Regions from separate parts of the Synechococcus sp. CBW1004 genome, predicted to be linked through region 2. Evidence: predicted binding sites of a transcription regulator. Region 2 holds the regulator's gene; each other region holds the start of a gene.
What was found. Region 2 encodes NtcA, which controls nitrogen genes in cyanobacteria. Its sites were predicted from a motif close to GTANCNNNNGNTAC; they were not measured.
Positions count from the first base shown of each region.

Region 1 (7,532 bases), 550 kb from region 2:
GCCGCACCCAGCTGACGGTGGCTCTCGACGCCTTCGCGATCGAGCGTGACCCGGCGGGCCGGCCGGAGCAGTTCCGCTCCGAGCTGCGCCTGATCCCGCCAGGGCCGGATGCCGTGCCGGCTCCTGCCCAGCCGGATCAAGGTCTCCCCTCCCCTTCTTCCGTCCCTGACGGCGGCGAGGTGGTCCCCAGGGCCCTGCGAGCTGAGATCAGCGTCAATCACCCACTGCGCCACCGCGGCATGACTCTGTATCAGGCTGACTGGGCCCTGGCGGCGCTCAACGTCCAGCTGGGCCGCAGCCCGGTGCTGCAGCTTCCCCTGCAGAGCCTTCCCCAGCTGGGTGAGCAGGTCTGGGGGGTGGTCATGCCCACCCGGCCGGATGGCAGTGAGCCGGTGCTGCTCACCCTCTCCAGCGAGGAGGGGCCCGTTCAGGTGTTCGGTTCGGATGGCCTCCGAGTGGCCCAGCTGGTGCCTGGGGGCGAGGCGCAGGAGGTGCTCGGCCTGCCGATCAGGGTGGCTTCGGTGCTCCCCGCCAGCGGCATCCTGCTCAAGCGCGACCCCGGCGTGCCGCTGGTCTACGCCGGCTTCGCCATTGCCCTGATGGGGGGCGGACTGAGCCTGCTGGCCACCCGTCAGCTCTGGGCGATCAGTGAGCCCGCGGCTGCTCGCCTGCATGTGGCGGGCCTGTGCAATCGCAATCTCACCGCCTTCGCGGCTGAGCTGCCGCAGCTGCTCAGCAGGGTTGCCGCTGACCGTGACTGACCCGCACGACGGTGTGGACATTGCCGCGCGGGTTGAAGTCCGCCACCAGCTCCATCCACACCGGATCGCAGGCCGCGACCAGGTCGTCAAGGATGCGGTTGACCACCTCCTCATGGGAGATGGTGCGATCCCGGTAGCTGTTCACATACAGCTTGATCGCCTTCAGTTCCAGCACCCGCGGACCGGGCTGGTACAGCAGCCGCAGCACCGCGAAATCGGGATAGCCCGAGAAGGGGCAGAGGCAGGTGAATTCCGGCAGCTCGATCGAGACCTCGTAGGCCCGCCCAGGCCGGGGGTTGTCGAAGCAGATCAGCTGGGCCTCGGCGATGGCCCGCTCGCCGTAGAGCGGCGTGCGGGTCTGCTCGGAGACGCTGCTGGCCTCGGCGCTGGAGACGCTGGAACTGGTGGCGGTGGCCATGGGCCCTGGAGACACATCGATCGTTCCCGGACCGTACTGGATCGGTCCGGGCCGGCCGGCGGCGGCGTGCCCGTGCGTGCCCGGCTGCGCATGCAGCGTCGCTCAGGGCCCAGGGCGCTGCCTTTGGGTGGCTCCCGGTTCCGGTGGAGCCGCTCCGGCGATGGCGCCTCCTGCGTAGCAACGGTTACGACGACTCTCGTCGCTCTCGGGCCTAATGACCCTGCCCGTTCACCCGGGCCCGCACTTCAGGCGCCGGGATTCCGCCGTTTCCCTGTCGCGAAGTGCTCAGGGTGGCTTGCCCTGCTCCTGCCAGCCCTCCAGACTCCAACTGAGACAACCCCTCACCCATGAAGAAGATCGAGGCCATCATTCGTCCCTTCAAGCTGGAAGACGTCAAGATCGCCCTGGTGAACGCCGGCATCGTCGGCATGACGGTGAGCGAGGTGCGCGGGTTCGGCCGCCAGAAGGGCCAGGTGGAGCGCTACCGCGGCTCCGAGTTCACCGTCGAGTTCCTGCAGAAGCTCAAGCTCGAGATCGTCGTCGATGACGATCGCGTCGACACCGTGGTCACCGCCATCCAGGATGCGGCCCGCACCGGCGAGATCGGCGACGGCAAGATCTTCATCAGCGCCATCGATGCCGTGATCCGCATCCGCACTGGCGATCGCGACAGCGAAGCCATCTGACGCGCTTCGATGGTCGGGGGGGAGACGGAGCCTGAAGCGATTCAGGTGCCCTCTCCTCTCGCGTTGTGTCGACACTGTTCCAGGGGTGATGCCGTCTGGGCGGCCTCGCCTGTTGCGGCGCTCATCCCCCCTTCCCAGCCATGGTGCGCTGCACAACGGCGTTCACCTCGGCTTCCGTCAGCAGGGGCGCCGCAGCCGCGGCCAGCGCATCAGGCTCTCGCAGCCAGAGCAGGTATTCGTGGTTGCCGGCCGGTCCGGTGATCGGAGAGGCCACCAGCCCAGCGGGCGCCCAGGTGAGCTGTCCGGCCGCTTCGATCACCGTCAGGATCGCGTCGCAGTGGGCACGCGGGTCGCGCACGACGCCCCCTTTCCCGACCCGCTCACGACCCACTTCGAACTGCGGTTTGACCAGCAGCACCGCTTCCGGTTCCGCTGCGGCCGGCACTGCGGACTGTTCTCTTGAGCGCAGCAGGCCCCGGAGCGCCGGCAGCACCCGGGTCAGTGAGATGAAGGACACATCGGCCACCGCCAGATCGGGCCAGGGGTTGCCCGGGCCATAGAGATCGGCCGGCTGCAGGTGCCTGAGGTTGGTGCGCTCGCGCAGCACGACGCGGGGGTCGGTGCGCAGGCTCCAGGCCGTCTGGCCATAGCCGACGTCGATGCCATAGACGCGCTGGGCGCCGTGCTGCAGCAGGCAGTCACTGAAGCCGCCGGTGGAGATGCCGCCGTCGAGGCAGATCCGCCCCTGCACCTGGATCGGCCATGCCTCCAGTGCCGCCAGCAGCTTCTCGCCGCCGCGGGAGACGAAGCGTGGTGGCGTCTCCACATGGAGTTCCAGATCGGGCAGGACCTCCGTGCCCGGTTTGTCGAGCAGCTGATCGCCGCCGCGCACCTTGCCGGCGCGGATCAGCTGCTGCGCCTGTTGGCGGCTGGCGGCCAGGCCGCGCCGCACCAGTTCCAGATCAAGACGCTGCCTGCGGGCCATGGACCGCCACTCCCCCGATGCATCACAGTCCGTTTCCGTTCTTCATCGAACCACAGACGAAACCGAACAAAATCCGAGAGAGCGCCGGCGCTGCCCAAAGTCGCCGGAAGATGGCGCCACTCCCGCACCAGACGCGATGGCCCATGCTCCTGAACCGACTGGCCACGGCATGACTGCTCCACAGCCGCTCCGCGCTGCGGCAACGTCCACGGTGCTGGAGCTGCTGCAACCGGGAGCCTTCGTCAAGCTCCGCAACCAGCCTGAGGATCTCCCCCCCTTCCAGCTGATCCGCTGCCGGGGCGGCCGCTGCTGGGTGCGGCAGCAGGCCTGGGGCCGTCTGGTGCACTGGGAGGTGGCCCACCGCCAGCTCACCGCCGTCGCCTGAGCCTCCGGGGAAGACCTGATCGGCGAGTCCGTAGGTTGGGATCGACGACACTTTTCCACCGGCCTTGATCGAGCGCTACACCCTGCCCGAGATGGGCCAGATCTGGAGTGAGGAGGCGAAGTTCCAGAGCTGGCTTGATGTGGAGATCGCCGCCACGGAGGCGAACTGCGAGCTGGGGCGCGTGCCCTCCGAGGCGGTGGCGACGATCAAGGAGAAGGCGTCCTTCTCGGTGGAGCGCATTCTCGAGATCGAGGCAGAGGTGCGCCACGACGTGATCGCCTTCCTCACCAACGTCAATGAGCACGTGGGTGATGCGGGCCGCTATATCCACGTCGGCATGACCAGCTCCGATGTGCTCGACACCGGCCTGGCGCTGCAGATGAAGGCCTCGGTGCGGCTGCTGCGCAGCGAGCTCGACCGTCTGGCCGAGGCGATCCGCGAGCTGGCCCGTGCCCACAAGGGCACCGTGATGATCGGCCGCAGCCACGCGATCCATGGCGAGCCGATCACCTTCGGTTTCAAGGTGGCCGGCTGGCTGGCGGAGGTGGAGCGCAACCGCGAGCGGCTGGAGCGGCTCGAAGCGGTGGTGAGTGTCGGCCAGATCTCCGGTGCGATGGGCACCTACGCCAACACGGATCCCTGCGTCGAGGAGATCGCCTGCTCCAGGCTGGGCCTGGTGCCCGACACCGCAAGCACCCAGGTGATCTCCCGCGATCGCCACGCCGAATATGTGCAGACCCTGGCGCTGGTGGGCGCAGCACTGGAGCGCTTCTCCACCGAGATCCGCAACCTGCAGCGCACCGATGTGCTGGAGGTGGAGGAGAACTTCGCCAAGGGCCAGAAGGGCAGCTCGGCCATGCCCCACAAGCGCAACCCGATCCGCAGCGAACGCATCAGCGGCCTGGCGCGGGTGCTGCGCAGCTACGTGGTGGCGGCGCTCGAGAACTGCGCCCTCTGGCATGAGCGCGACATCAGCCACAGCTCGGTGGAACGGATGATGCTGCCCGACTGCTCGGTGACGCTTCACTTCATGCTGCGTGAGATGACCGATGTGGTGAAGGGCCTGGGCGTCTACCCCGAGAACATGGCGCGCAACATGAATGTCTATGGGGGCGTCGTGTTCAGCCAGCGGGTGCTGCTGGCCCTGGTGGAGAGCGGCATCAGCCGCGAGGAGGCGTATCGCATCGTCCAGCGCAACGCGCATACGGCCTGGAACACCGCCGGCGGCGACTTCCGCGCCAATCTGGCGGCCGATCCCGATGTCACCTCACGTCTCAGCGCCGAGCAGCTGGCGGAGTGCTTCTCCACCGATCTCCACCAGGCCAATCTCGATGTGATCTGGCAGCGGCTGGGGATCTGAGTCGAAGGCCTCAGGCCCGGTGATACGGCCCGCCCTGCTGGATCGACAGGGCCCGGTAGAGCTGCTCGAGCAGCAGAAGCCTGGCCACGTCGTGCGGGAAGGTCATCGGTGAGAGGCTCAGGCGCCAGCTGGCTCGCGCCTTGAGGGCCGGATCGAGGCCATCGGCGCCGCCGATCACAAAGGCCAGCCGCTCCGAGCCTGAGCCCTCCAGGGCGCTGGCGAACGCTGTGGAGGTGAAGGTCTGGCCCTCCTCGCTGAGCACCACCAGGCGCTCCTGGGGAAGGAGGGCGGCGCCGATCGCCGCGGCCTCCCGCTCCATGCCGCCATCGCGCAGCTCCACCACGTCCAGGCCCGGCAGACGCTTGAGATAAAGGGCCACCCCCTCACTGAGCCAGCCCTTGCGGACCTTGCCCACCGCCAGGATCCGGATCCGGGAGGGATTGATCATGGGCCCGCGCGGAGACGCCGCAGGCTACGGCGAGGGAAGCCTTCCTCAGGCTGTGGCTGTCGGGACGAGGCAAGTCGGCAGGGGGCAGCCGGGCTGCGCAGCGCTCAAGGCTCCGTGCCGCCGCGTCAGGCCGGATTCAGAGACTCAGCCTTTGCGCACCCGCAGCTCGATGCGGATCTCGGCGATCAGGTTGGCGTAGATCTCGGCGAAGTCCTCGGCCCTGTCATCGGCGCGCAGCAGACCCCGCTCCCGCAGCAGCGCCTCGGTGCGGGGATCGGCCACGTACTGGACTGAGTCGAGCTCGAAATCGACGCCGAGGATGTGAGCCCAGGGCGTCATCGGCGAGGAGACCGCCGCGGCCTGGTCGCATTCCGCCTGCGAGAACATCGAGAGGCTCTGGGGCGTGATCGGCCGTACGTGGCTGGGATCGGTGCGGTAGTGCTCGTGCAGCGGATGGGGCACGTTGATGCGGATCAGGGCGCCGTCGCGGCAGACGCGATGCAGCTCGCCCATCACCCCGAGAAAAGTGCCGGTGCTGGCCCCCAGGTGCTCGAGCACGTGGTTGAGCAGCACTTCTTCGGCGGCGTCTGTGGGTAGATCCCAGGGGGTCTGCTCCAGATCGATCACCCGGTCGGGCTCAAAGCTGGCGACGGTGTCGATGTTGAGCCAGCCCTCCAGGCGCCGCGGGCCGCAGCCCAGGTTCAGCTTCATCGGCGGGGATTGCGGCGCACTGGCGTGGGATCCTACGGGCCATGCCCTGGACCCCCTACGCCGACGTCATCTATGCGGTGGTGAGCACCACCGGGCTGCTGCTGTTCGTCTGGCTGGTGCTGCGGCCAAGGCCCTGAGGCTGATGCCCATCCGCGTCGACAGGCCTGAGTTCTGTTCGTTTTCTCTGTTGATCTCTGCGGCGCTGCGGCCGCTGCTGAGGCCCGAGTCAGGCCTGAGCCTCCTCCGGCTCTGCGAGCTTGTGACGGCCGTGCCAGGAGGGGTGTGAAGGCTGGCCGCGGCGGCCCGAAGCGAACCGGCAGGGTTGGGCAGACAGTGCGTTCACTGTCTTGTCATTTTTGCCGAATTTGCCTTTAACATCGGCCTCAATCAGGCCTGTCCAAAACGATCGGGGGCGTTTCTTCCCTTCATGTTGTCTTCCTCCCGCAGCGCGGACCGGGACCTGGCCGGCATTCTCCAGGGCATCAGCGTTGGCCTCCTGCTGGTCTATCTGGCCACTGAGCTGAAACTGCTGTTGCCGCCGGCCTTGCTCCAGCCGGCCTGGCAGCTGCGGGCCGGCGAGGCCCTGCGCGGCGCCGCCGCCCTGCCCCTGGTGGCGGGCGTGCTGCTGCTGCTGGCCCGGCGCTTCGATCCTCAGGCTGAGGGGCTGGGGCGGCGGGTGGTGCTGCTGCGGCGGTTGTCGATCGCGGCCTGCCTGGGGTTCCTGCTGCTGATTCCGCTGCAGATCACCGCGGGCCTGCGACAGATCAATCAGACCACGGCCGCCGAGGCGCGCCAGCTGGATTCGGTGCGACGCGTGGCACAGGCGATCGAGCAGGCCGAAACCCCTGCGGCGATGAATCAGGCGATCGCCCAGCTGCCGGGCCTGCCCTCCGATTTCGAGGGACAGTTCGCCAAACCGCTCGATCAGGTGCGCAGCGGCCTGCTGGCGCAGATCCAGCCGCAGATCAAGAAGCTGGAGGCGCGCCTGGCGGAGTTGCGCAGGCAGCGGCTGTTCAGTGCGCTGGGAATTTTTGTGTTCGATGGCTTCATGTCGCTGGCCTACGCAATCGGCTTCGCCGCTCTGGCGAGCAGTGGAGAGGACAAGCCCAGCCTGCTGCAGCGGTTGCTCTGGAAGCTTGACAAGCTGGCTGGCTGGCTGCGTCGGCCGAGGCTTGCTGTACGGCGGCAGCAGGGACCGGTGAGTGAGGACTGGATTCGCGCGATGTCGGATGAGAATGAGGATTCATTCCGCCGCTAAAGCTCAGGCCATCAGCGATTTGTGAGGCCTCTGGAGCGCAGAGGAACAGACGTGATGCATCGATCTGGCCGAGCCCCGGCCACAGCAGGGTTGGTGTGCATGGGACCTTTGTCGCGGGCGGTAACGATTCGATTCCCGCTCGGACAGCTGCAAAGCAAAGGGCTCACCCATGGCCCCCCGTATGTGTCGAGCCGACAGACGCCTGGAGATGTCACGCACAACAGGGCGAAGGTCGGCGCGGCAACAGGTGATGATGACGGGCCAGGGGCAGGCGTTTTCATCCATCAAAAAAGCCCTGGGCAATTTTCCAGGGCTGATTTGGTACTGGAGATGGTTTTCAGTGAATCTGGGAGGAAGACTTCAGGCCACGGAGGCAACCGTGGAAGCCTTCTTCACCCGGCGGCGCAGGCGGCGGCTCCAGCCGAAGGCGGCACCAGCACCGACGATGGGCAGGGGACCGGGGACAGCATTGAAGGCGTTGCCGTAAACGGTGGATGGCGTGACCATGCCCATGTTGGGA
Region 1 covers NZ_CP060397.1:3,496,495-3,504,026, forward strand. The annotation lists gene H8F25_RS16590 (cytochrome c biogenesis protein ResB) at 1-761, shown strand, start outside; gene queF (preQ(1) synthase) at 733-1,179, opposite strand; gene H8F25_RS16600 (P-II family nitrogen regulator) at 1,527-1,865, shown strand; gene H8F25_RS16605 (TlyA family RNA methyltransferase) at 1,987-2,850, opposite strand; gene H8F25_RS16610 (hypothetical protein) at 3,020-3,235, shown strand; gene purB (adenylosuccinate lyase) at 3,300-4,595, shown strand; gene H8F25_RS16620 (23S rRNA (pseudouridine(1915)-N(3))-methyltransferase RlmH) at 4,606-5,040, opposite strand; gene H8F25_RS16625 (hypothetical protein) at 5,188-5,754, opposite strand; gene H8F25_RS16630 (hypothetical protein) at 6,182-7,012, shown strand; gene H8F25_RS16635 (hypothetical protein) at 7,373-7,532, opposite strand, start outside.
Region 1: H8F25_RS16600 (P-II family nitrogen regulator) is a predicted target of NtcA. The motif match lies at 1,354-1,367, and genes of this name have one in related genera.

Region 2 (7,532 bases):
CGCCGCAGCTTCCGCCCGGCGGTGCTGGAGGGAGAGGTGATCGCCGGCGGGTTCCAGTGGAGCTTCTGCTGGGCCTTTGACCGGGGCGAGCTGCGCGTGGAGCCCTCGCTGGGGCGGGCCCTGATCCAGGACGCCCTGCTTCGCTTCCTGCTGCGCGCCGACTATCAGCTCGAACCCGGTGGCGACTACGCCTTCACCGTGCGGGCGAAGTTCTGATCGGAGGCAGCCCATCAGCCTCGCAACGCTCGAGCGGATGGCCCAGATACCGCTCCAGCAGCAGTTGGGCCACCACGTCATCCCAGTCGCGCGGGGGCTGCCGCAGCCCCGCCGGCAGCAGGCGACGCCAGCCCCGAGGCGGTTCGAGCTGCCAGAAGCGTTCTCGGGCGGCCAGCGTCGTGCCCCGTTCCTCCACCAGACAGACCGGCAGCAACGGGGTCAGGCGCGCCTGCCAGGCCTGCGAACCGGTGCCATCCCCGAGCACCACCGCCACCAGCCCGTCCTGCCTTCGCCAGCGCTGCAGCTCCTGCCAGGCCGCCTCCGGCGGCAGCACCCGGGCCACACGGATACGGCGGCGTTGCGGATCGCTCAGCACCAGACCGCACTTGCTGCGTCCAGGATCCAGGCCGGCCAGCGGCCCCTCGGAGGGGATCGCGGCGCCGGGATCGCGGCGGGGAGTGAAGGCGGCGGGAACCATGAGCCTGAGCTGGCGACGCAACGAAGGACGGCAGACCCGCCACCCTGGGGGCCGCGGCACACGGATCGATCCTGACTGTCCCGTGGGGCAGCGGCAGCCGCTGACCTGCATCGACCATCCGAGTCCGCAGGGCACCTCCACCGCAGGCACACGCCCCCACAAGCCATTGCCACGGGCGAGCGCGAAGCCACCCGAGTGTGCGCCGCCCGGAGCGTTGTCACGGCCACGCCAGCGGCCGCGACCCGCCGCCAGACGGTCACTGCGATCGCTGAGGCCTGCCGTCACCCCCGGCACGAAGCCCCACCCAGCGCAGCTCGACGACGATCGGATCCGGGGTGTCCGCATCCACGCGGGCCACGGCCTCGAGGTTGGCCTCCTGGCCGACGGGGCGTTCGGCCAGCGCACGGCCCAGCTCGTTGAAGTCGTTCACATCGAACTGAAGGCCATCCACCAGGGTCCCCTGGCGCTGCACCTTGGCGAAGGCGGCGGCCAGCAGCAGGTTGAGGCGGCTGCGCACCAGCTCCGCCCCACGCTCATCGCCGTCGAGGGTGGTGCGGGCGAGCACCTCGCCCTGGCGCGTCACCTGACGGTTGGGGCGCAGCTCGGCGAAGGCGAGCACCCGCTGTTCCCCGCGCAGCACATTGCTGGCGGAGAGGATGCTCACCACCCAGGTGCCGCGCTGGGCCAGCAGCGACGAGAGCCGGTTGATGTCGTTGCGGGGCACCAGCAGGATCTGGCGATCCGGCTTCTGCCCAGGCAGCAGCCGCTGGAAGGCGACGAGGTTGGCCTGCTGGAGCAGCGCGTCGATCACCTCGCGGGCCTGACCGGCCCGCTCCAGGCGGACCTTCGCTGTCGCCAGGGGCTGACCGCTGGCGATGACGACATCGCCGCGCCGCAGGGCGATGACATTGTTCTCGAGCTGCTTGAGCTCCTGCTCACCGGCGGCGATGCGCTGGCGCACCCGCTGCAGCTCGGCCTCATTGCGGCGGATCTCGGCGTCGCGGCCGCGCACCTCACGGCTGAGGCGGCTGCGCTCGCTCTCCAGACGTGCCCGCTGGCGCTGCAGGGGCTGCAGCTCCTGGCGCAGGCTGGCCACGCGACTGGTGGCCTGGGCGAGCTGCCGCTCGGCGCTCCGCTGGCTGGCCAGGGCCTGCTGACGACCGCTCACAGCCTGGCGGCGCCCCTGCTCGGCGCGTGAGAGCTCCGCCTGACTGCGGCGCAGGTCCGCACTGCTGCGCTCGAGGGCCATGCGGCTCTGATGCAGACGCTCCTGCAGCTGGTCGAGCTCGAACAGCCCCACCCGCAGCCGCTCGCTCACCAGCAGCATCAGCCCGAGCGAGACGGCACTGATCAGGGCGCCGGTGAGAGCGGTGATCACGACGGCGGTGTTCTTCGGCCGCAGCCCCAGGAGGCTGAGCCGGGCCTTGCCCACCGTGCTGCCCAGCCTGTCGCCGAGGGTGGAGAGGACACCGCCCAGCACGAGCAACGCCAGGATCAGCAGCCAGCCGGACACACCCTCCTCCAGGAACGCCCCAGTATCCCTGCCGGCCCCGGAGGGGCTTCAGCTGAACCGTTTCGCCAGAGCGATGGGGTCGAACACTGTGATCTTCTTGCGGTCGATCTGCAGCAGGCCCTCGTTGCGCAGATCTCCCAGCAGGCGGGTGATCGTGACGCGGGTGGAGCCGATCGCCTCGGCGATGGCCTGGTGGGAGAGGCGCAGATCAATGGTGATGCCCTCGCTGCTCGGGACGCCGAAATCGCGGCAGAGCACCAACAGGAAGCTCACCAGCCGCGAACTCATGTCGCGGTGGGTGAGCGTCTCGATCATCGTTTCGGTCTGCAGGATGCGCGAGGAGAGGCCCTGCAGCAGCAGCAGGCCGACGCTGGCGTCCTGCTCGATGGCGCGCCGCACCGAGGTGGCGGGAGCGGTGATCATCTCGACCCGCGTGAAGGCGATCGCGTGATAGAAGCGATCCGATCGCTGGCCGGTGAGCAGCGATAACACTCCGAACAGACTGTTCTCACGCAGCAGAGCCACAGTGATCTCCTCGCCCGATTCGTAGACGCGCGACAGGCGGACGGCGCCACGACGCAACAGGTAGACCCGCTCAGCGGGATCACCGGGGAAGAAGATCGTCTTGCCCCGCTCCACCGATTCGACACTGCTGCCCGCAAGGGAGCGGATCACCTCCGCGAGGGTGGTGCTCGGAGGCGGCGCGCCGGGGGCGGTGAGACCGGCCCCAGGGGTGCCCGTGGAAGGAGTATTGGCGTAGCGGCTGAACCCGCGGGTGGCGCCGACCATCGGCAGGGCTTGAAGTGATCGGAAGCTACGGATCGTTCCGCCCATGCCTTGTAGCAACCCACACGGTTTGCCGCCGAGGCAGCAGCGGCGACAACCCGCACGACGGTGGAAGCGCCAGCCAGGACGGCGCAGGCCACCTGAACGCCTGCTGCCGACGCGCCCTCCTGGCTCTGGCGACGGGAGTGCCGGGCACCAGCCTCGATGCCGGCCACCGGCAGTGACCCGACAGGTGAATCCCGGGCGCCAGGGCCTCCGGGGCCTGGGGAGGGGGTATGCCCGCCTCAGGCAGCCGGCGCCGCCTCGGTGAGCGCCCGGCGCTGCAGCTCCTGCAGCCGGGCGATGCCGACACCGGCCAGATCCAGCAGGGCGTCGAGCTGGCCTCGGCTGAACGGGGCGCCCTCCGCGGTGCCCTGGATCTCCAGCAGACGCTGCTCTCCGTCCATCACCACGTTGAGATCCACGTCGGCGCGGCTGTCCTCGCTGTAGTCCAGATCCAGCAGGGGCTGGCCCTCGACCAACCCCACCGAGATGGCGGCCACCTGCTGACGCAGGGGGGAGGCGCTGAGCACGCCCCGGCGCTGCAGACGCTCGAGCGCGGCGGCCACCGCCAGCCAGGCGCCCGTGATCGCGGCGGTGCGGGTGCCGGCGTCGGCCTGGAGCACGTCGCAGTCCACCAGGAGGCTTCGCTCTCCGAGGGCCGCGAGATCGAGGCTGGCCCGCAGGCTGCGGCCGATCAGGCGCTGGATCTCCTGGGTGCGACCGGAGAGCTTCATCAGCTCGCGCGGCTGGCGGCTGGGGGTGGAGGCCGGCAGCAGCCGGTATTCGGCGCTGAGCCAGCCGCTGCCGGAGCCCCGCCGCCAACGGGGCAGATCCTCCTCCAGACACACGCTGCAGAGCACCCGGGTGCGGCCGGTCTCGATCGTCAGCGAGCTGAGCGCGAACCCCATCGGATCCCAGACGATGCGCACCGGCCGCTGGTCATCGGCAGCACGGCCGTCCCGGCGTGGACCGGGGGCCTCGGCCGTGGTGGCAGGCCCCTCGCCTGCGACGTCGCTGCTGGATTCAGGCCAGGGCGGCGAGACCGGCGGAACGGACGGGATCAAGGACAGACGGGGCGGCTGCAGGCAGGCTAGGCCGCCGCGGTGGTACGTCTGTTTGCGCCACCGGTGGTGTGCAGAGCCTGTCCCTGCCGCTACATTCAGGTTCAGCGGCACCCCGGCCGCTCTCCCCGGCGCGGCGCAGCCAGCCGCCCGCCGGGGACGCTTCGGCGCCCGCGGCCCTCCCGGCACAGGACCCACCCACGGCCGCCTGCCCCAGGCTCCGACCGCTTCCCCGAATGACCGTCAGCCTCCCTGCCCACCGTCAGCCCTCCCGCCCCTCCGGTCACGGCCGCGGCGAGGTGCACAACCAGGGCAGCGGAGCACCCCGGCTCACCGGTCTGCCGACGCCGACGCCCGTGCAGCTGGTGCCCCAGCCCGAGGGTCTGCTGCAGATCCACACCGCGCCGTTCCGCGGCAGCATGGCGGCGGTGTTCAGCCAGGCCCTGCGCACGGCCGGCCTGGGCAGCCGCGTGCTGGTGAGCCAGTTCCTGCGGGGAGGTGTGGAACAGGGGGTGGCCGGCAGCCTCAGCCTCTGCGGACGCCTGCAATGGCTGCGGCCGGCCACGCCCCTCTGCATCGAGGAGCCCCTGGATCAGGCCGGCGACAGGGAGGCGGCGACCGCGGCCCTCGAAGCGGTGCAGGAGGTCTGGAGCTACAGCCGCGAGCGGCTGGTGGAGGGCAGCATCGACCTGCTGGTGCTCGACGAACTGGGCCTGGCGATCCAGCTGGGCTACCTCGAGGCCGCTGAGGTCACGGCCAGCCTGGAGCGGCGTCCCGCCCATCTCGATGTGATCATCACCGGACCGGCGATGCCCGCCGAACTGATGGCGATGGCCGATCAGGTCACCCAGCTGCGCCGCTGCGCCTGAGCAACAGGTTCCCCTCCGGCGGGTCGACACCGGAACAGCCCTCTAGGGTGATCCCCACGCCTATGGCAGAGGGGCGGCGACCGGCGTCCCTCACACCGCCTTCCCCATGCTCAAGAACGACCGCTGGATCAACGAGCAGGCCGCCGCCGGCATGCTGGATCCCTTCCAGCCCACCCTGGTCCGGCACCTGGAACCCGAGACGGCCGGCTCACCGGTGCTCAGCTACGGCTGCTCCTCCTACGGCTACGACCTGCGACTCTCGGCGAAGGAGTTCCTGATCTTCCGCCATGTGCCGGGCACGGTGATGAACCCGAAGCGGTTCAACCCCGCCAATCTCGAGCCGGCGCCGCTGCACCGGGACGAGGACGGCGCCTACTTCATCCTGCCGGCCCACTCCTACGGGCTGGGTGTGGCTTTGGAGCGCATGAAGGTGCCGGCCAACATCACCGTCATCTGCCTGGGCAAGAGCACCTACGCCCGGCTGGGGATCATCGTCAACACCACCCCGGCTGAAGCCAGCTGGGAGGGGCATCTCACCCTGGAGTTCAGCAACTCGAGCGGCGCCGACTGCCGCATCTATGCCAACGAAGGCATCTGTCAGCTCCTGTTCTTCGAAGGCGATCCCTGCGACACCACCTACCAGGATCGGGCCGGCAAGTATCAGCACCAGCCCGAGCGCGTGACGCTGGCCAAGGTGTGAGCCGTACCCTCCGTCACGGATGTCCATCTGAGCCAGTGCCCTGATGTCACGCCCGCCGATCCCGGTCACCACCACCTTTGAATTGCCTGGTTTCCGCATCCTCGAATGCAGGGGAGTTGTGCGGGGCATCGTCGTGCGCTCACCGACGTTGCTGCAGGGTTTCCTGGGCGGCCTGAAGACGATGATCGGCGGCCGCATCGGCGCTTACACCGCCATGTGCGAGCAGACCCGCCAGCAGGCCTTCGACGAGATGCTTCAGCACGCCACAGGGCTGGGAGCCAACGCGATCGTCGGCATGCGCTACGACGGCTCAACGATCGAGACGGGAGCCAGCGGCGCCACCGAAGTGCTCTGCTACGGCACGGCAGTGGTGGTAGAGCCGCTGAACGCCTGAAGAGTGCAGCTGGAGCCCAACCATTGAAAGGGCCCCTTCCAGGGCCCCACGGGTCATTTGGGTGACAAGGCTGACCTCACCCCGTCTCCGTTAAGAGTGTCAGGCAGCCACAGGGGCGGCTTGACGGGAGAAACGAACGATGTTGTTCGCTGTTACGGGTTTGCTCTTACCGAGCAGGCTTCAGTCACCCTCCTCATGCCCCGTCGAAACCATTGCAGCCCCCTGATGGGCTCCCGATGGCGCCGGGAGCGGGGTGAATGGAGCTGAGCGGAATCGAACCGCTGTCCGAAACACCGGTGTGGATCACCTAGTCGGCCCCGAAGGATCGACCTGTGAAGTATGGCACCGGCAACCGGCAGGGCGATGCGAGCCGGTCGGGGGTGATGGCCGAACCCGGCGGCGGGCACAGTGGACTCATGAGCCCGTCCCCAACCGCCCTCGCCTCTCGCTTCGAGGTCGTCGCCGTGGTGCCGCCCGGCCTGGAGGAGGTGGCCGCCGCCGAGTTGAAGCAACTGGGCGCGGCAGACGTCCGACCCCTGCGAAGAGCCGTGTCCTGTCAGACCGATCTGGCCGGCTTCTACCGCCTGCACCTGCAGGCCCGCCTGCCGTTCCGCTTCCTGCGGGAGCTGGCCCGCTTCCCCTGCTCCGATCGCCAGTCCCTGCGCCGGGGCGTGCTGGAGGCGGCCGACTGGGAGCACTGGCTGCCACCCGAACGCAGCCTGCGGGTGGATGTCAGCGGTGGCACCTCCGCCCTCAACCACAGCCACTACACCGCCCTGGAGGTGAAGAACGCTCTGGTGGACCTGCAGAGGCAGCTCTGGGGCGTGCGTTCGCCGGTGGACCTGGACGATCCGGACCTCTCCCTGCACCTGCATCTGCGCCCGGCCGGCCCCCGCGGCGCTGCCGAGGCGGTGCTCAGCCTCGAGGGCGGCGGCGGATCCAGCCTGCATCGCCGCGGCTACCGCGCCGCCATGGGCCTGGCGCCGCTCAAGGAGAACCTGGCCGCCGGCCTGATCGCCCTCACCGGCTGGGATGGCCGCGTGCCGCTGTGCGATCCCCTCTGCGGCTCCGGATCACTGCTGATCGAGGCCGCCTCCATGGCCCTGAGCCGCGCCCCTGGCCTGCTGCGTGAGGCACGTGCCGGAAGCGCCCCAGCTGCCTCCTCGGCAGCCGGCAGCTCAGGGCTCCCCTCCGCCAGCGGAGCCACCAGCGACAGCGCAGGCGGCGCACCGATCGAGACGACGGAACACCGGCGGCCGCGCCACTTCAGCTTCGAGCGCTGGCCGGATTTCGACGCCCGCCTCTGGCAGCAGCAGGTGGAGGCGGCCCGGGGCGAGGAGCGCCGCTGCCTCGCGGACGGCGCACCGCTGGCCCCGGTGATCGGCCTGGAGCGCGACCCGGCGGTGCTGTCGCAGGCCTGGGCCAATGTGGAGGCGGCGGGGCTCGCCCCCTGGATCTCCCTGCAGCAGGGCG
Region 2 covers NZ_CP060397.1:2,945,409-2,952,940, reverse strand. The annotation lists gene H8F25_RS13985 (DUF3146 family protein) at 1-216, shown strand, start outside; gene H8F25_RS13980 (resolvase) at 194-694, opposite strand; gene H8F25_RS13975 (DUF3084 domain-containing protein) at 951-2,207, opposite strand; gene ntcA (global nitrogen regulator NtcA) at 2,256-2,996, opposite strand; gene rph (ribonuclease PH) at 3,278-4,099, opposite strand; gene H8F25_RS13960 (cob(I)yrinic acid a,c-diamide adenosyltransferase) at 4,333-4,965, shown strand; gene dcd (dCTP deaminase) at 5,072-5,665, shown strand; gene H8F25_RS13950 (YbjQ family protein) at 5,709-6,059, shown strand; gene H8F25_RS13940 (class I SAM-dependent RNA methyltransferase) at 6,476-7,532, shown strand, end outside.

Region 3 (7,532 bases), 930 kb from region 2:
TCGAACAGGCTGCCCGGATCCACCAGCACCCCGGTCTCACTGCGGATCGTGGCCGCCAGGCGCTCCTTGGCGCGCATCTTCACCTGCGCCCAGCGCTCCTGGAAGGCGGGATCGGCGGCGAAGGGCTCCAGCCGGCGCAGCTGCTCGAGATCACGGGTCCAGCCGGTGCCGATCGCCTCATCGAGCAGGGCCGACAGACCGGGATTGGCCACCGCCAGCCAGCGCCGGGGTGTGACGCCGTTGGTGATGTTGGTGAATCGGTCCGGCCAGAGGGCGGCGAAGTCGGCAAACAGGTTCTTCACCAGCAGGTCGCTGTGCAGCGCCGCCACGCCGTTCACCTGATGGCTGCCCACCACCGCCAGATGGGCCATGCGCACCTTGCGCTGCGGCCCCTCCTGGATCAGGGACAGCTTCTCGAGCAGATCCGGGCGACCCGGATGGCGCAGCCGCACCATGCGCAGGAAGCGGGCGTTGATTTCGTAGATGATCTCGAGATGGCGCGGCAGGAGCGAGCCGAACAGCTCCAGGCCCCAGCACTCGAGCGCCTCCGGCAACAGGGTGTGGTTGGTGTAGCTGATCGCCGACGTCGTGATCGTCCAGGCCTGCTCCCAGTCGAGCTGGTGCTGGTCGATCAGCAGCCGCATCAGCTCAGCCACCGCGATGGCGGGGTGGGTGTCGTTGAGCTGCACCGCGAACTTGCGGTGGAACTCAGAGGGAGCGAGGCCCTGGCCCTGCAGGATGCGGAACATGTCCTGCAGCGAACAGCTGACGAAGAAGATCTGCTGACTGAGACGCAGGCGCTTGCCCTGCTCCATCTCATCATTGGGATAGAGCACCTTCGAGAGCGTTTCCGACTGCACCTTCTGCAGCACCGCCCGCGTGTAGTCGCCGGCATTGAAGGAGGCGAAATCAAACGAATCCGGCGCCTGCGCCGACCAGAGGCGCAGCGTGTTGGCGGTGTGCACGCCATAACCCAGGATCGGCGTGTCGTGGGCGACGCCGATCACCGTGTGCCCCCCGATCTGCACCGGGTAGCTCCACTCGGGCCGGATCACCTCCCAGGGGTTGCCTCCCGCCAGCCAGGGATCGGTGCTTTCCAGCTGGCCGTTGGGGCCGATCTGCTGGCGGAAGATACCGAACTCATAGCGGATGCCGTAGCCGATCGCCGGCAGCTCCAGGCTGGCCATCGACTCCTGGAAGCAGGCCGCCAGGCGGCCCAGCCCGCCGTTGCCGAGGCCCGGCTCCGGCTCCTGGGCCAGCAGTTCGTCGAGCGAAAGGCCCAGCTCGGCGCAGGCACTCTCCGCCTCCTGGCGCAGGCCGAGGTTGACCAGATTGTTCTCGAGATGGGGGCCGAGCAGGTATTCGGCCGAGAGATAGACCGCCGTGCGCACGTGCTGGCGCGTGTACACCTCCGCCGTATCCACCCAGCTGGCGAGCAGCCGATCACGCACCGCCAGGGACAGGCAGAGGTAGTGATCGTGGGCGGTGGCGAGGGACGGCGATTTGGCCTGGCTGGAGAAGAGATGGCGCCGCATCGACTCGGCCAGACCCGAGCCGGAGCCCGTCACGGTGGCAGTCATGGATGGGAAGGAAAGTGGGAACCGGTCTGATCGGCGGCAGGGGCTGAGCGCTGCAGGATCCGCTACAGGATCCGAGTCTTAAGGGAGGTTTCCGGAGACGGCCACCGCCTGCGGAACCGAGCCGACACTGTTGAAGGGGAGCGATCCGACGCCTGCATCGAGGTCGCCGTCGAGCACCTCCGCCTCGATGCTCCACTCCAGCTCGCTCTCCACCCGCTCGCTGCCCGAGAAACTGCCGTTCACGGCGGCGGTGAGCAGCGGTTTGGAGGAGGTGGCCAGGGTGATGTAGCGATCATCGATGGCGCCGCGGCCGCTGGGATCGAAGCCACGCCAGCCCGCCCCCTGCAGATACACCTCGGCCCAGGCATGCAGGTCGTAACGCTCGGGCTTCGGCTCCACCAGGTGGTAGCCGCTGACGAAGCGGGCCGGCAGCCCGACGCAGCGGCAGGCCTCGATCATCAGCATCGCCAGATCCCGGCAGGAGCCCACGCGCTCCTTGAGGGTGCGGCCCGCCGGCCAGGCAGGGCCGACATGGCGCTGCGTGTATTTGACCCGGTCCTGGATGATCTCGACGAGCTGCTGCAGGAACATCAGGGCCCGCTGATCGCTGCCCATCAGCGCCTCCTGGGCCAGATCGACCGCCGCCGGATCGTGCTGGCCATTGGGCAGCCAGCCCTGCAGGGAGCCGGCGAGGTCGCTGTTGAGCTGGCCCACCGGATAGGGGAGGGCCGGTTCCCGATCCTCCAGGCACTGGAGCAGATCGGGCGGCCACTGGGTCTCCACCTCGCTGATGGCGCGCACCTCGAAGTGGTCGGTGCTGCCGAAGAAGCGGGCCCGCAGGATCTCATCACCGCTGGCGGCGACGAGCGGATAGAGCCAGGAGGGCTGGGGGCTGATCGTCAGCCGGAAGTCGAGCAGGCGCTGAAAACCATGACCGCGGGGCTTGAGGCAGAAGCGATGCGGCCCCAGCAGCACCGGCGTGCTGTAGCGATAGGTGAGGGTGTGTTGAACGCGAGCGCGCATGGCCTAGGACCGGGAAAGCTGGAGACTGACGGCGACGCGGGGTGTGGGGGCCGCGGGGCTGGCAGCGATGAAATAGCGCTGCTCGATCAGGTCATGCAGGCGGTTGAGATCCTGCTGCAGGATGTCGATCGCCTCGTGCAGACCGGTGGCGATCAGCTCCTCGATGCGGGTGTAGCTCCAGCGTGCCAGCACCAGGCCCATCAGGCATTCCAGGTCGTCCGGGCAACCCGGCACCGAGCTGCCGCGGATGATGCGCAGCGTCTCGCTGATCCGCTCGAGGCAGTAGCGCACGGAGCGGGGGAAGATCGGATCGAGCAGAAGGAAGGCTGCCACCGGCTCGGGAGCGATCGCCCGCTGCTGCGACTGGCGGAACATCTGATAGGCACCGGCGGTGCGCAGCAGGGCGATCCACTGCAGTTCATCGAGCACGCCGCCCACCTCCTCGGGGCTGGGCAGCAGCAGGAAGTACTTCACGTCGAGGATGCGGGTCGTCTTGTCGGCCCGCTCCAGCAGCCGCCCGAGCCGGCTGAACTGCCAGGAGAGATCGCGGCTGAGGGTGGCATCGGTGATGCCGTAGAAGAGCTGGCAGGCGCGCCGGATCTCGCGCAGCTGCTCCTGGGGCGGCTGATGCCAGAAGCTGTCCTCCTGCAGGTTCCAGTAGACGGCGTTGATCTGCTCCCACATCTCGGTGGTGATCACATCGCGGATCTGGCGAGCGTTCTCGCGGGCGATGGCGATGCAGTTGACGACACTGCTGGGGTTGCGCTCATCGCGCACCAGAAACTGCACCACATCCTCAGGAGTGCCCCGGGGGCAGAGGCGATCGAACAGCTCCCGGTCGCCGCTGGCATCGATCAGCGGCAGCCAGGGTTCGGCACTGCCGGGCGGGCAGTCGAGCGCCATCGCCTCGCTCACCTCGACGAAGCGGGAGATGTTCTCGGCGCGCTCGAGATAGCGATTGATCCAGTAGAGCGAATCGGCGACGCGGCTCAGCATGAGGACACCTCCAGGCCGAAGGCCCCGGCAGCGGAGCTCTGGCTCTGGCCGGCTGGATCACGACCCGGTTCGCTGCGATCATCGATGATCCAGGTGTCCTTGCAGCCGCCTCCCTGGGAGGAGTTCACCACCAGCGAGCCGCGCCGCAGCGCCACCCGCGTCAGCCCTCCGGGGGTGACCCAGGCCCCCTTGCCCCGCAGCACATAGGGGCGCAGATCGACATGGCAGGGATAGATCTCTCCTTCACTCAGCGAGGGAACGGTGGAGAGCTCCAGCGTCGGCTGAGCGATGTAGTTGCGCGGATCGGCCTCGATCTTGGCGGCGAATTCACTGATCTGCTCGCGGCTGGCGTGGGGGCCGATGAGCATGCCGTAACCGCCGGCTTCAGCCACGGCCTTCACCACCAGATTGGGCAGATTCTCGAGCACATAGGCGCGATCATCCGGGCGGGAGCAGAGGTAGGTGGGCACGTTCTCGATGATCGGCTCCTCATCGAGGTAATAGCGGATCATCTGCGGCACATAGGCATAGATGAGCTTGTCGTCGGCCACGCCGGTGCCGGGCGCATTCGCGATCGCCACCCGACCGGCCCGCAGGCAGGACATCAGCCCGCGCACCCCGAGCAGTGAATCCGAGCGGAACACATCAGGGTCGAGGAAGTCATCGTCGATGCGGCGGTAGATGACATCCACCGGCTCCAGGCCGCTGGTGCTGCGGATCCACACCCGATCCCCCTCACAGACCAGATCGCGACCCTCCACCAGGGGGATGCCCATCTGCTGGGCCAGGTAGCTGTGCTCGAAGTAGGCGCTGTTGAACACCCCCGGCGTGAGCAGCACCACCTTCGGTGTGTCGGTCCAGGGGGCGAGTTCGCGCAGGGTCTGCAGCAGCTGCGAGGCGTAGTTGTCGATCGGCTGCACGGTGCGGCCGGCGAACAGGCTGGGGAAGATGCGCTTCATCACCCGCCGGTTCTCGAGGAAATAGGCCACCCCCGAGGGGCAGCGCAGGTTGTCCTCCAGCACCCGCCAGGTGCCCTCACCATCGCGCACCAGATCCAGTCCGGAGATGTGGCACCAGCGCCCCAGCGGCGGCGTCACTCCCTGCATCTGGGGTCGCCAGCCGTGGGAGCTCTCGACGTCCTCGCGGGGCACGACGCCATCGGCCATGATCCGCCCCTCGCCGTAGACATCGGCCAGAAACCGGTCGATGGCCTCCAGGCGCTGGATCAGCCCCTTCTCCAACCGTTGCCACTCCGCTGCACCGATCAGGCGTGGCAGGGGGTCGAAGGGAAGAATCCGCTCCACTCCCTTGCTGCCGGAGTCATTGAGCCGGAAGGTGGCCCCCAGCCGCTTGAGCAGCATGGCGGCGGCAGCGTGGTTCTGGTTGAGCTGGGCGAGGCCCATCTGCCCGAGCGAGGAGAGCAGGGGACGCAGCGAGGCGCGGGGCTGATCGACGGAGCTGAAGTACTCGTCGTACCCGTGGTTGGGCCGATAATGCGTGAACATGAACGGGCTGCCGTTGGCGCGATCCTGCAGCGCGGCAGCGGCCCGCCCGGTGCCTGTTGCTACAGGTTGAGGGCGTCAGGCCAGGGCCGATCGGAGCTCAGGTCACAGGCCGCCCCTCTGATCGGGCAACGACGAGCTCACCGGCCAGAATCGGGGCACAATGGGGGCAGTGGGAGCAGTCATGGTCGAGCCCCAGCCCAGCAGCGGCGACGCCGAAGCCAGGGCCTGGCTGGCGGGGCGTCTCGACGCGAATCCGGAGCCGCCGTCATCCGCGGATTCCCCGCCCCAGACGGCGCCCCCGGCGGCCAGCGATCCCTGTGTGCTGCTGGCGCCCCCCGACCGCGGCGAATGGCTGGGACAGGAGCACCGGCGGCTGGAGCGCTACCCGGTGCAGGCCAGCCGCCCGATCGCCCTGCGCCTGCTTGATGCCGGCGGCCAGCCACAGGGGCGCTGGTTCCTGGCCGACATCCTCGACATCAGCCGCGGCGGCCTCTGCCTGATGGTGTCCGGCCCCATGCAGCTGCCTGCCGAGCAGCATCTGCAGATGGATGTGCGCTGCCACCCCGACTTCGGCCAGCTGCGGCTGGAGAGCGTGATGCGCTGGTGCCGCAGCTCGATAGCGTTCACGACCCTGGGCCTGGCCTTCCTGGAGCTGCTGCCCCGGGTGCCGCGGCTGGAGCTGGAGCGCCGCACCGTGCGCCGCGACCCCAACACGGAAACCTGGGCCAACGAATGACGGCCCGGGCGACCCGGCCCGAGGCCAGGACTCTCAACGCCCCGCCTGATCTCACCCGGACCTTGGCACTCAGAGCAGGAAATAGCGCTGCGCCATCGGCAGCACCTCCGCCGGTTCGCAGGTGAGCAGCTCGCCGTCGGCGAACACCTCGTAGGTCTGGGGGTCGACCTCCACCCGGGGTAGGGCGCTGTTGTTCTTCATGCTGGCCTTGCCGATGCCGCCGCGGGTGTTGACCACCGGCACACAGGGGCGCTTCAGGCCCAGCTGGCGCGGCAGATCCTCCTCGAGGGCCGCCTGGCTGACGAAGGTGAGACAGCTGGGGGCCAGGGCGGCGCCGAAGGCGGCGAACATCGGCCGGCCATGGACCGGCCCCGGGGTGGGAATCGAGGCGTTGGCATCGCCCATCTGCGCCCACACGATCGAACCGCCCTTGAGCACCAGTTCGGGCTTGACCCCGAAGAAGCCCGGCTTCCACAGCACCAGGTCGGCCAGCTTGCCCACCTCGATCGAGCCCACCTGGCTGTCGATGCCATGCACGATCGCCGGGTTGATCGTCACCTTGGCGATGTAGCGCTTCAGGCGGGTGTTGTCGTTGCGGCTGGAATCCTCCGCCAGGGGGCCGCGCTGCACCTTCATCTTGTGGGCGGTCTGGAAGGTGCGGGTGATCACCTCACCCACCCTCCCCATGGCCTGGGAATCGCTGGCGATCAGCGAGAAGGCGCCGATGTCATGGAGGATGTCCTCGGCGGCGATCGTCTCGCGGCGGATGCGCGATTCGGCGAAGGCCACGTCCTCCGGAATGCGGGGATCGAGGTGATGGCACACCATCAGCATGTCGAGGTGCTCCTCGAGCGTGTTGCGGGTGTAAGGGCGCGTCGGATTGGTGCTGCTCGGCAGCACATTGGCCTCACCGCAGACGCGGATGATGTCCGGGGCATGGCCGCCGCCGGCGCCTTCGGTGTGGAAGGTGTGGATGGTGCGGCCGCCGATGGCGCGGATCGTGTCCTCGACGAAGCCCGCCTCGTTGAGCGTGTCGGTGTGGATCGCCACCTGGATGTCGAAGCGATCCGCCACCGACAGGCAGCAGTCGATCGCGGCGGGGGTCGTGCCCCAGTCTTCGTGGAGCTTGAGGGTGATCGCCCCGGCGCGGATCTGTTCCTCGAGCGCCTCGGGGGTGCTGGCGTTCCCTTTGCCGAAGAAGCCCAGGTTCACCGGCAGGCCCTCGGCCGCCTGCAGCATGCGGGCCATGTGGAAGGCCCCGGGGGTGCAGGTGGTGGCGTTGGAGCCCGTGGCCGGACCGGTGCCGCCGCCGAGCATGGTGGTGACCCCGCTGGCCAGCGCCGTCTCCACCTGCTGCGGGCAGATGAAGTGAATGTGGGTGTCGATGCCGCCGGCGGTGACGATGTGCCCCTCACCGGCGATCGCCTCGGTGCCGGGCCCCACAACGATGGTGACGCCGTCCTGGATGTCGGGGTTGCCGGCCTTGCCGATCGCCACGATGCGGCCGTCCTTCAGACCGATGTCGGCCTTGACGATCCCCCACCAGTCGAGGATCAGGGCATTGGTGATCACCGTGTCCACGGCGCCCTGGCTGCGGGGCGTCTGGGCCTGGCCCATGCCGTCGCGGATCACCTTGCCGCCGCCGAACTTCACCTCATCGCCGTAGGTGGTGAAGTCCTTCTCCACCTCCAG
Region 3 covers NZ_CP060397.1:2,013,218-2,020,749, reverse strand. The annotation lists gene H8F25_RS09715 (glycogen/starch/alpha-glucan phosphorylase) at 1-1,580, opposite strand, end outside; gene H8F25_RS09710 (transglutaminase family protein) at 1,659-2,603, opposite strand; gene H8F25_RS09705 (alpha-E domain-containing protein) at 2,607-3,599, opposite strand; gene H8F25_RS09700 (circularly permuted type 2 ATP-grasp protein) at 3,593-5,104, opposite strand; gene H8F25_RS09695 (PilZ domain-containing protein) at 5,286-5,840, shown strand; gene ureC (urease subunit alpha) at 5,910-7,532, opposite strand, start outside.
Region 3: H8F25_RS09700 (circularly permuted type 2 ATP-grasp protein) is a predicted target of NtcA. The motif match lies at 5,154-5,167, and genes of this name have one in related genera.

Region 4 (7,532 bases), 620 kb from region 2:
CAGGATCGTCGTCTCGTCAGGGATCCGGTCCTCAACCATGTCGATCCCAGCAAAGCGGCGGAAGCAGGGGGTATCGATCAGCATCTCCTCCATCAAGGGATCGGAAAGCGTGAACCACTGCTGCAGCAGGTGGATGCGCAGCATCACCTCCAGCGGAAACGGTGGGCGCCCGCCCTTGGCAGAAGGCCTGTGGTACACAGGCGAAATCAAGGCCAGGAAAGGATCCCAGGGCACTGTGGCTTCCATCTCATCGAGGAAGCGCTGCCGGCGCGTTTTCTTCTTGGCGTAGGTCTGCTCGTAGTCCGTGAAACCCAACTGGAGGGGGGCCGCCATCCGCTGCCAGTCTCATTATTGGAACTGTACTGATTCTATCGGGTTTTTCAGGGGTTCCTTAGGCAAATCGCCAGGCAAAACGAACGCTGAACGGCGATCCCGACGTATTGGACGAGTGAAACCGACCGAGAAGATCGCGGTCTGCTTTCAGGCCACATGACGGCTGATGATCGGCCGTTGGGCTAGTTCGTCGCGCCAGGTCTGCGCCCAGTGCATCTGGCTGCGCTCATAGAGCAGGGTCAGCTCAGAGAGGGCCTGGTCGTGGTAATCGATTCGCAGATCGAGCAGCGGGAAAGCTGCCTCGCCACTCACCTGCAGGGCTGCGGAGGTGGCGTGGCTGGCACGCCTGTCGCCGCCGGCGGCTTCGCCCGCATGCAGCGCGTGGATCAGGCGTCGTCCAAGCTTCCAGCTGGGGTCACTGGTGAGAAAGGCCTCTTCCATGGCGATCAGGACGGCTTCCCCCACCAGCAGATTGCCCGCCACGGCAACCCCCTCGCGGCTCCGGTGACCCGCCCACTCACCGCAGTCTGCGCCCGTCCAGGCGGCGGTCTGGCCGCGGGCATCGATCAGGTGAAACTGGCGCAGGTTCCGTTGGGGATCGTCGCGCAGCAGGCTGGCTTTCACCTGCTCGGCGCTGAGGTTCTGTTCAAGACGCTCCAGCCCGCAGATGCCCAGATAAGGGTTGGTGTGGGCCTGGGTGGCGACGGCACCCACACCGGAGCGAATGTGCGGCACGGTGGATCCGACAGCCAGATGAAAGGTGGCCACGGCCACCCCGAAGCGTCCGTTGCCCGGATCCCGCGCCAGGATCGAGAACGTCATGGATCCCGGCCTGGATCCAGCGCGCGATCAAGTTGCAGCAGGCTCGCCAGCAGCACACTGGTGCCGGCCAGGCATTGCTCAAGGCTGGTGAATTCGGCGGCCGAGTGGCTCAGTCCGCGGTGGCTGGGCACAAAGATCATTCCCATGGGCCAGCGGCGCCCCATTTCCTGTGCATCGTGGCTGGCACGGCTCGGCAATGGGCTGGCGCTGTAACCCAGGTCTGCAGCGCAACGGGCAATGGTGGCCATCACGGTGGGGTCCGCCGGTGTGGGCTGCACTTCGAACTGGGGTTCGATGACCAGACGACAGCCGCTGCTGGCCTCGATCCGTTGCAGCTGCTGACGCAGCCCTCGCTCGAGGGCGTTGAGCACCGCGCTGCTGAGATCGCGCAGGTCCACGCTCAGTACCACCTCGCCGGGCACCACATTGGCGGCGTTGGGCCACACGTCGAGGCGGCCCACGGTGGCGACCGGCTGCCCGGGATGGCCAGCGGCGAGCTGTTGCACCGCCAGCACCACCTGGGAGGCGGCCACCAGGGCATCCTGGCGGTCGTGCATGGGGGTGGTGCCGGCGTGGTTGGCCTGCCCCTGCACGCGGATCGTGAACCGCCGCTGCCCCACCACGCCCTCCACCACACCGATCGTGTGCTGGCGCTGCTCCAACACACCGCCCTGCTCCACGTGCAGCTCCAGAAAGGCGGCAATTTCGCCGTCGCTGCGGCGGGCCTCGGCCAGATGGGCCCAATCGCCACCCAGATGGGCCAGGTTGCGCTCAATCGATTCGCCGTTGCTGGTGGTGTAGGCGTCCGGATCGGCGCTGGCGGCACCGGTCATGCCCTTGCAGCCCACCATCGTCGATTCCTCATCGGCGAACACCACCAGTTCCAACGGGTGGCGCAGCTGGTGCTCACAGTCCTGCAGGCAGCGCAGCACTTCCAGCCCGGCGATCACCCCCAGGGCGCCGTCGTAGCGGCCCCCCGTGGGCACCGTGTCGAGGTGGGAGCCCGTGACCAGGGCCGGCAGGTGGGGCTCGGATCCTTCGCGGCGCGCGATCAGGTTGCCGGCGGAATCCACCCGCGCCGTGAGCCCGGCCTGCAGCAGCCAGCTGCCGAGCAGTTCACGGCCCTGCCGGTCTTCAGGGCTGAAGCCACGCCTGCAGATGCTGCCGTCGGGCTGGGCGCCCACTTCAGCCATCGCCTCAAGCGCCGCCAGCAGGCGGAGCCCATTGGGCTGAAGACGTGGCGCGACGGGGGACGCCAGAGACAAGCGGTGATGACCTCAGAAAGCTCAACAGAGAATCTCCGGTCGCCGAGCGCTCTCCTGTAGTGACGATGACACTTCAGGGTGCCAGCCCAGCGCATCGGCCATCGCCCTGGCCTTGGCCGGGATGTCGGTGGCGATGAACAGGCGGTGCAGCATCTGCACGCCCAGCAGGTGGTTGATGACCGCATCCAACTGCACCCGTTCGGCATCGGAGGTGGCGGGGTCATCGTGGCGTGCGAACAGACGGTTCACCCCCTCGGCGCTGAGCAGCCCCGCAGCGGCGATGGCCTCGGGGTTGAGGTGGGTGTCGGCCAGCTCCTTCATCTGCTGCCATTTCTTCGGCTCGGTGTGGGCCGGTGGCGCCATGAAGGCAAATTTCTCGCGCTTGTAGAGCACCTCCGGCAGCAGGCCCGCCATGGCCTCGCGCAGCACATATTTCTCTGTTTTGCCCTTGATGCGCAGCTCCGGCGGCACCTGCACCGCCACTTCGGCGAGGTGATGATCGAGAAAGGCAGGGCGAGCCTCCATCGAGTTGGCCATGTCCACCCGGTCGCCGCCCCAGGTGAGGATCTGCCCCTCGAGCATGGTCTTGATCCACACGTACTGGGCGCGATCGAGCGCGTGGCGCCCCTCCAGCTGTTCGGGGTTGAGCTCGGCGGCGATTGCCCTGCCGGGTGAATAGCCCTCCAGGGCCGTCCGATGCTCGTCGGCCAGGAGCTCCGGCACCAGCGGTGCGCAGGCCAACCAGGGCTGCAGGCAGCTTGGCGTGAAGCCCACCACGGCGGTGAGATCGGGATCATCGATCTGATCCGCCGCCAGCATGGCGCCCTGCACCAGGGCGTTCGACTGATCCAGCAGCTGCTGGCAGCTGCGGCGTTCCTCCTCGGGCAGGTCGTCGAGGCCGTGCAGGTACATGTCGCGGCGGAAGGCGGGATAGCCGCCGAACAGCTCATCGGAGCCCTCGCCCGTCATCACCACCTTGTAGTCGACATCGTTGACGTGGCGACTCATCAGGAACTTCGCCACCGCCAGGGTGTTGTAGATGGTGCGTTCGGTGTGCCAGAGCGTGCGCTCCATCCAGCCGTAGAGCTGCTCGCCGCTGAGGCGCAGCACATCCTGCTCGGCGCCGGTGGCATCGGCCATCTCCCGGGCGATCGGCGTCTCGTCGTAGCGGGCGTCATCGAAGCCGATCGTGAAGGCCTTGACCGGGGTCTGACTCACGGCGGCAGCCAGCCCCAGGATCGAGCAGCTGTCGATGCCGCCGGAGAGGTAGCAGCCCACGGGTACATCGGCCACCATTCGCAGTTCGACCGCCTCGAGCAGCGCCTCACGGATCGCGGCAATGTGGTGCGCTTCGCCCAGGCTGCGGTCGCGCTCGTGCTCACGCGGGAAGTTGAGATCCCAGTAACACCATTGCGAGACCTCGAGCTGCCCGTCGCGCCGCTGCACCTTGAGCACATGGCCGGGTCGCACCTGCTGAATGCCGGCGAAGGCCGTGCTGCCGGGCACCATGGTCTGCATCAGCTGGTGGAACAGGCCTTCGGAGGTGAAGCGCCGCTCCACGGCCGGGTGGGCAAACAACACCTTCAGTTCCGAGCCAAACACCAACCCCTGCGGCGTCAGGCACCAGTACTGGGGCTTGATGCCGAAGCGATCGCGCACCAGGTAAAGACAGTCCTCGCTGCGGTCGTAGAGGGCGAAGGCGAACTCGCCCCGCAGTTGCGGCAGGGTGCTCTCGAGGCCCTGCTGCTGGTAGAGCCGCAGCAGGATTTCGGAGTCGCTCTTGCTGGTGAAGCGCATGCCGCGGGCGGTCAGGTCGGCGCGGATGCGCTGAAAGTCGTAGAACTCGCCGTTGTGCGCCATCAGCAGCTGGCCATCGCCGCTGATGAACGGTTGGCGGGCGCGGTTCTCGTTGAGATCAATGATCGAGAGGCGGGCATGGCAGAAGCCCACGCCGGCATCGTCGATGCCGCGCACACCGAAACCATCGGGGCCGCGGTGCACCTGAATCGCGGCCATGTTCACCAGCAGCTGCGGATCCACCGCCTCCGCAGGGTTGTTGTGAAAGATGCCGCCGATTCCGCACATGCTTCAGATCACATCCATGACGCGGTCGGTGCGGTTCACCAGGCAGGTCAGCAGCGCCATGCGCAGGAATACGGCTCCACGAGCCTGGCTGAAATACCAGTTGTGCGGCGTGTCGTCCATGCAGGTGCTCAGTTCCGGGCCACGGGCGAGGGGATGCAGAACGATGGCGTCGGCTTTGTAGGGAAGATCGCGCGTCAGGCGAAAGCAGCTGCCGTGTACTTCATAGCTGTCACCAACCCAGGCGATGGCATTGATGTAGATCACATCGAGCTCAGGAATCTCGCGATGCAGATTGGTGCTCAGCCGCAGCGTCAGCCCCGCCTGTTGCAGCTCCTCTAGCTGCCCTGGATCGAACAGATCATCTGAGGGGTGCGTCGCTGCGTCGTGGATGATCACCAGCTCGTCGACGATCTGGGGGAACTTGGCGAGGATGTGCAGCAGCGATCTCACCGTGCGCATGCGATTGGGAATGCCCACGATGCCGATGCGGATCCTGGAGCTGGCGGGAACGTTGGTGTTCGCGAGGCTCGGTCTCCATTTGAGCAGGGTGAACAGGTCGGCCATCGCCTGGGTGGGGTGCTGGTCGATCCCATTGCCCGCATTGATGATCGGGATGCGCAGCGCCTCCGTCATCTCGTAGACGGCTTCAGCATGGTTGTCGCGCAGCACCACACAGTCGCCATAGTTGTTGAACATGTGGGCGACATCGGTGAGCGATTCGCCCTTGGCGATGCCGGTGCTGCTGCGGTCGGTGATGTTGATGGAATCCCCGCCCAGGCGGTGCCAGGCACTGTCAAAGGAAAGGCGCGTGCGCGTGCTGGGCTCGTAGAAGGCGTTGATCAGAATCTTGCCTTTGAGGGGTGTGTTGTGGGTGATGTAGCGCTTGGGATTGCTCTCGAACTTGGCCGCCAGCCGGAACAGCTGCAGCAGGGTTTCGGCGCGAAATGGCCGGATTGACACCACATGCTGATCCGCCAGGTCGTGCAGGGCTTCGCCGTCTTCCTGGATGTTGCTCAGCAGCGCCTGGGGCTGGGTGGCGCCGTAGGTGTCAGGGCCGAGGGGGCGAAACCGGATCGAGGCGGCTGGATCGGCATGCTTTTCGGGTGTCAGGATCACCATGAATGCGAGGGCTACAACCAGGGCAGCGAAGCGTGTTGCGCTGCACTTCTGCGTTTTTAACACCATGCATGAACGTGCTTCCGCCTTGCACGGATCGCAAGCGAATCTTCAAATTTGACCTGATTTGGTAGCGGTTGATACAGAGTAATGGCCTGACTTTCCCGGCATGGCCGCCTCACCAGGCTTTGCCTGAGCGCCATTCGTGCCACCAGATCAACAGCAGCACCACCACGGCCAGCGCCAGAGCGGCAAGGCTGCCGTAAACCACCAGACGCAGCAGCTGCAGACTGGCCATCCAGCTGGTGCTCGCCAACACGGTCGGTGCCAGGCCGTGAAGCATCGGGTCAGGCCTCCCTGAGAAGGTGCCACTGGAAGCGCTCGGGCCTGAGGCTGCTGCCCACGGCCATCACCAGCGCCGAGACCGCGGTTGAAAACAAGGCGGCGCAGTACGGGGCGATCTGCACATAGGCCACCAGCCCCACGGCGCTGCCCGCCAGCATGGCCGCGATGGCGGCGTGGCGGTTGGCCTGTGACCAGTAGAGCCCATAGGCCACAGGCCACACGGTCGAGGCCACCAGGGCGCCGGTGAAAAACAGCACCGAGGCCAGCGAATCGAGCCGCGGCCACGACAGCACCAGGGTGAGCAGGCCGAGCCCCACCACCACCAGCTTGGTGGCCTGGCGCAGCTGGGCATCGCTCAGCTGCGGGTTGAGCAGTTTGAACACCACATCCTCGGCGACCAGATCGGCGGTGGAGGCCAGCAGCGAATCGAGTGTCGAGGTCAGAGAGGCGAACACCACCACAAACACCAGCGCGGCGCCGCCGGCGCCCAGCAGCTGTGAGGCCATCACCGGGAACACCATGTTCACCTGGGGCAGCGCAAGGTTCTGCGCCAGGGCCACCAGGCCGAGCGAGCCCGTCACGATCGGCACGGTCATCCAGGCCAGGCCGCCCAGGACGAAGGCGTTGACGACCACCGAGGCGCGGCTGGAGAACACCCGCGACCACCAGATGTTGTTGTGAAACACCTCGCCCATCGAAAACAGCGCAGAGTTCCAGGCGATCAGCAGGCCCGCCGGCAGCAGCAGGTTGAGCCGATCGGGATGGCTCGCACTGAGGCTGCTGTGCACCAGCTCGAGCGGAAAGCGCTGGAACGCCAGCACCGCCACCACCACCAGCAACCCCATGATCAGCAGCGACTGGATGAAGTCGGTACCCACCACCGCACGCATGCCGCCATAGAGCGTGTAAACGGTGGACACGCCGATCACCACCACCATGCCGAGCCGGTAATCAAAGCCCGAAAGCGCCTCCAGCAGGATCCCGGCGCCCATGGCCTGGGTCATCAGAAAGCCCAGGGTGTAAACCGCGGTGATCGCCATGAACACCCACCAGGCGGCGCGGCCGTAGCGCAGGCGAATGAAGTCGCCGCTGGTGCGCCCGTGGGGCATCAGCCTTTTGATGCGGATCGCCAGGGGTGCGAACAGGATCAAGCCCAGGCCGGCCAGGGCATAGCTGAACATCCCCCAGAGGCCATTGCGGTAGCCGAATTCGGGGGCCAGCAGGGTGGTGTTGCCGGTCACCCACGACGCCATCAGCGTGGCGGTGCTGAGGGCCAGGCCGATGTTGCGGCCGGCGAGCATGTAGTCGTCGGCGTCGCCCTTGCCGCCCCGTCCCCAGGCCACACCAAGGGCGATCCAGAGCACGGCGAAGACCACCACCAGTGCCCAGGCGATGCCGGGCGACAGCAGCGGTGTCACAACCCCACTGTCCATGTCTCAGTGCTGCTCCCAGGGATCGCGGCCGCGCCACTGCAGATGGCCTCGCACGATCATGGCCGTGGTGGAGGCGGTCACCACCGCGCCCACGGCAAAGATCAGCAATGCTTGCTGCAGGGCATCCATAGGC
Region 4 covers NZ_CP060397.1:2,327,750-2,335,281, forward strand. The annotation lists gene H8F25_RS11080 (IS5 family transposase) at 1-333, opposite strand, end outside; gene H8F25_RS11085 (DUF1028 domain-containing protein) at 481-1,155, opposite strand; gene H8F25_RS11090 (Zn-dependent hydrolase) at 1,152-2,420, opposite strand; gene asnB (asparagine synthase (glutamine-hydrolyzing)) at 2,442-4,505, opposite strand; gene H8F25_RS11100 (aspartate carbamoyltransferase) at 4,509-5,624, opposite strand; gene H8F25_RS11105 (hypothetical protein) at 5,800-5,964, opposite strand; gene H8F25_RS11110 (urea transporter) at 5,969-7,399, opposite strand; gene H8F25_RS17985 (hypothetical protein) at 7,403-7,528, opposite strand.
Region 4: H8F25_RS11100 (aspartate carbamoyltransferase) is a predicted target of NtcA. The motif match lies at 5,752-5,765, and genes of this name have one in related genera.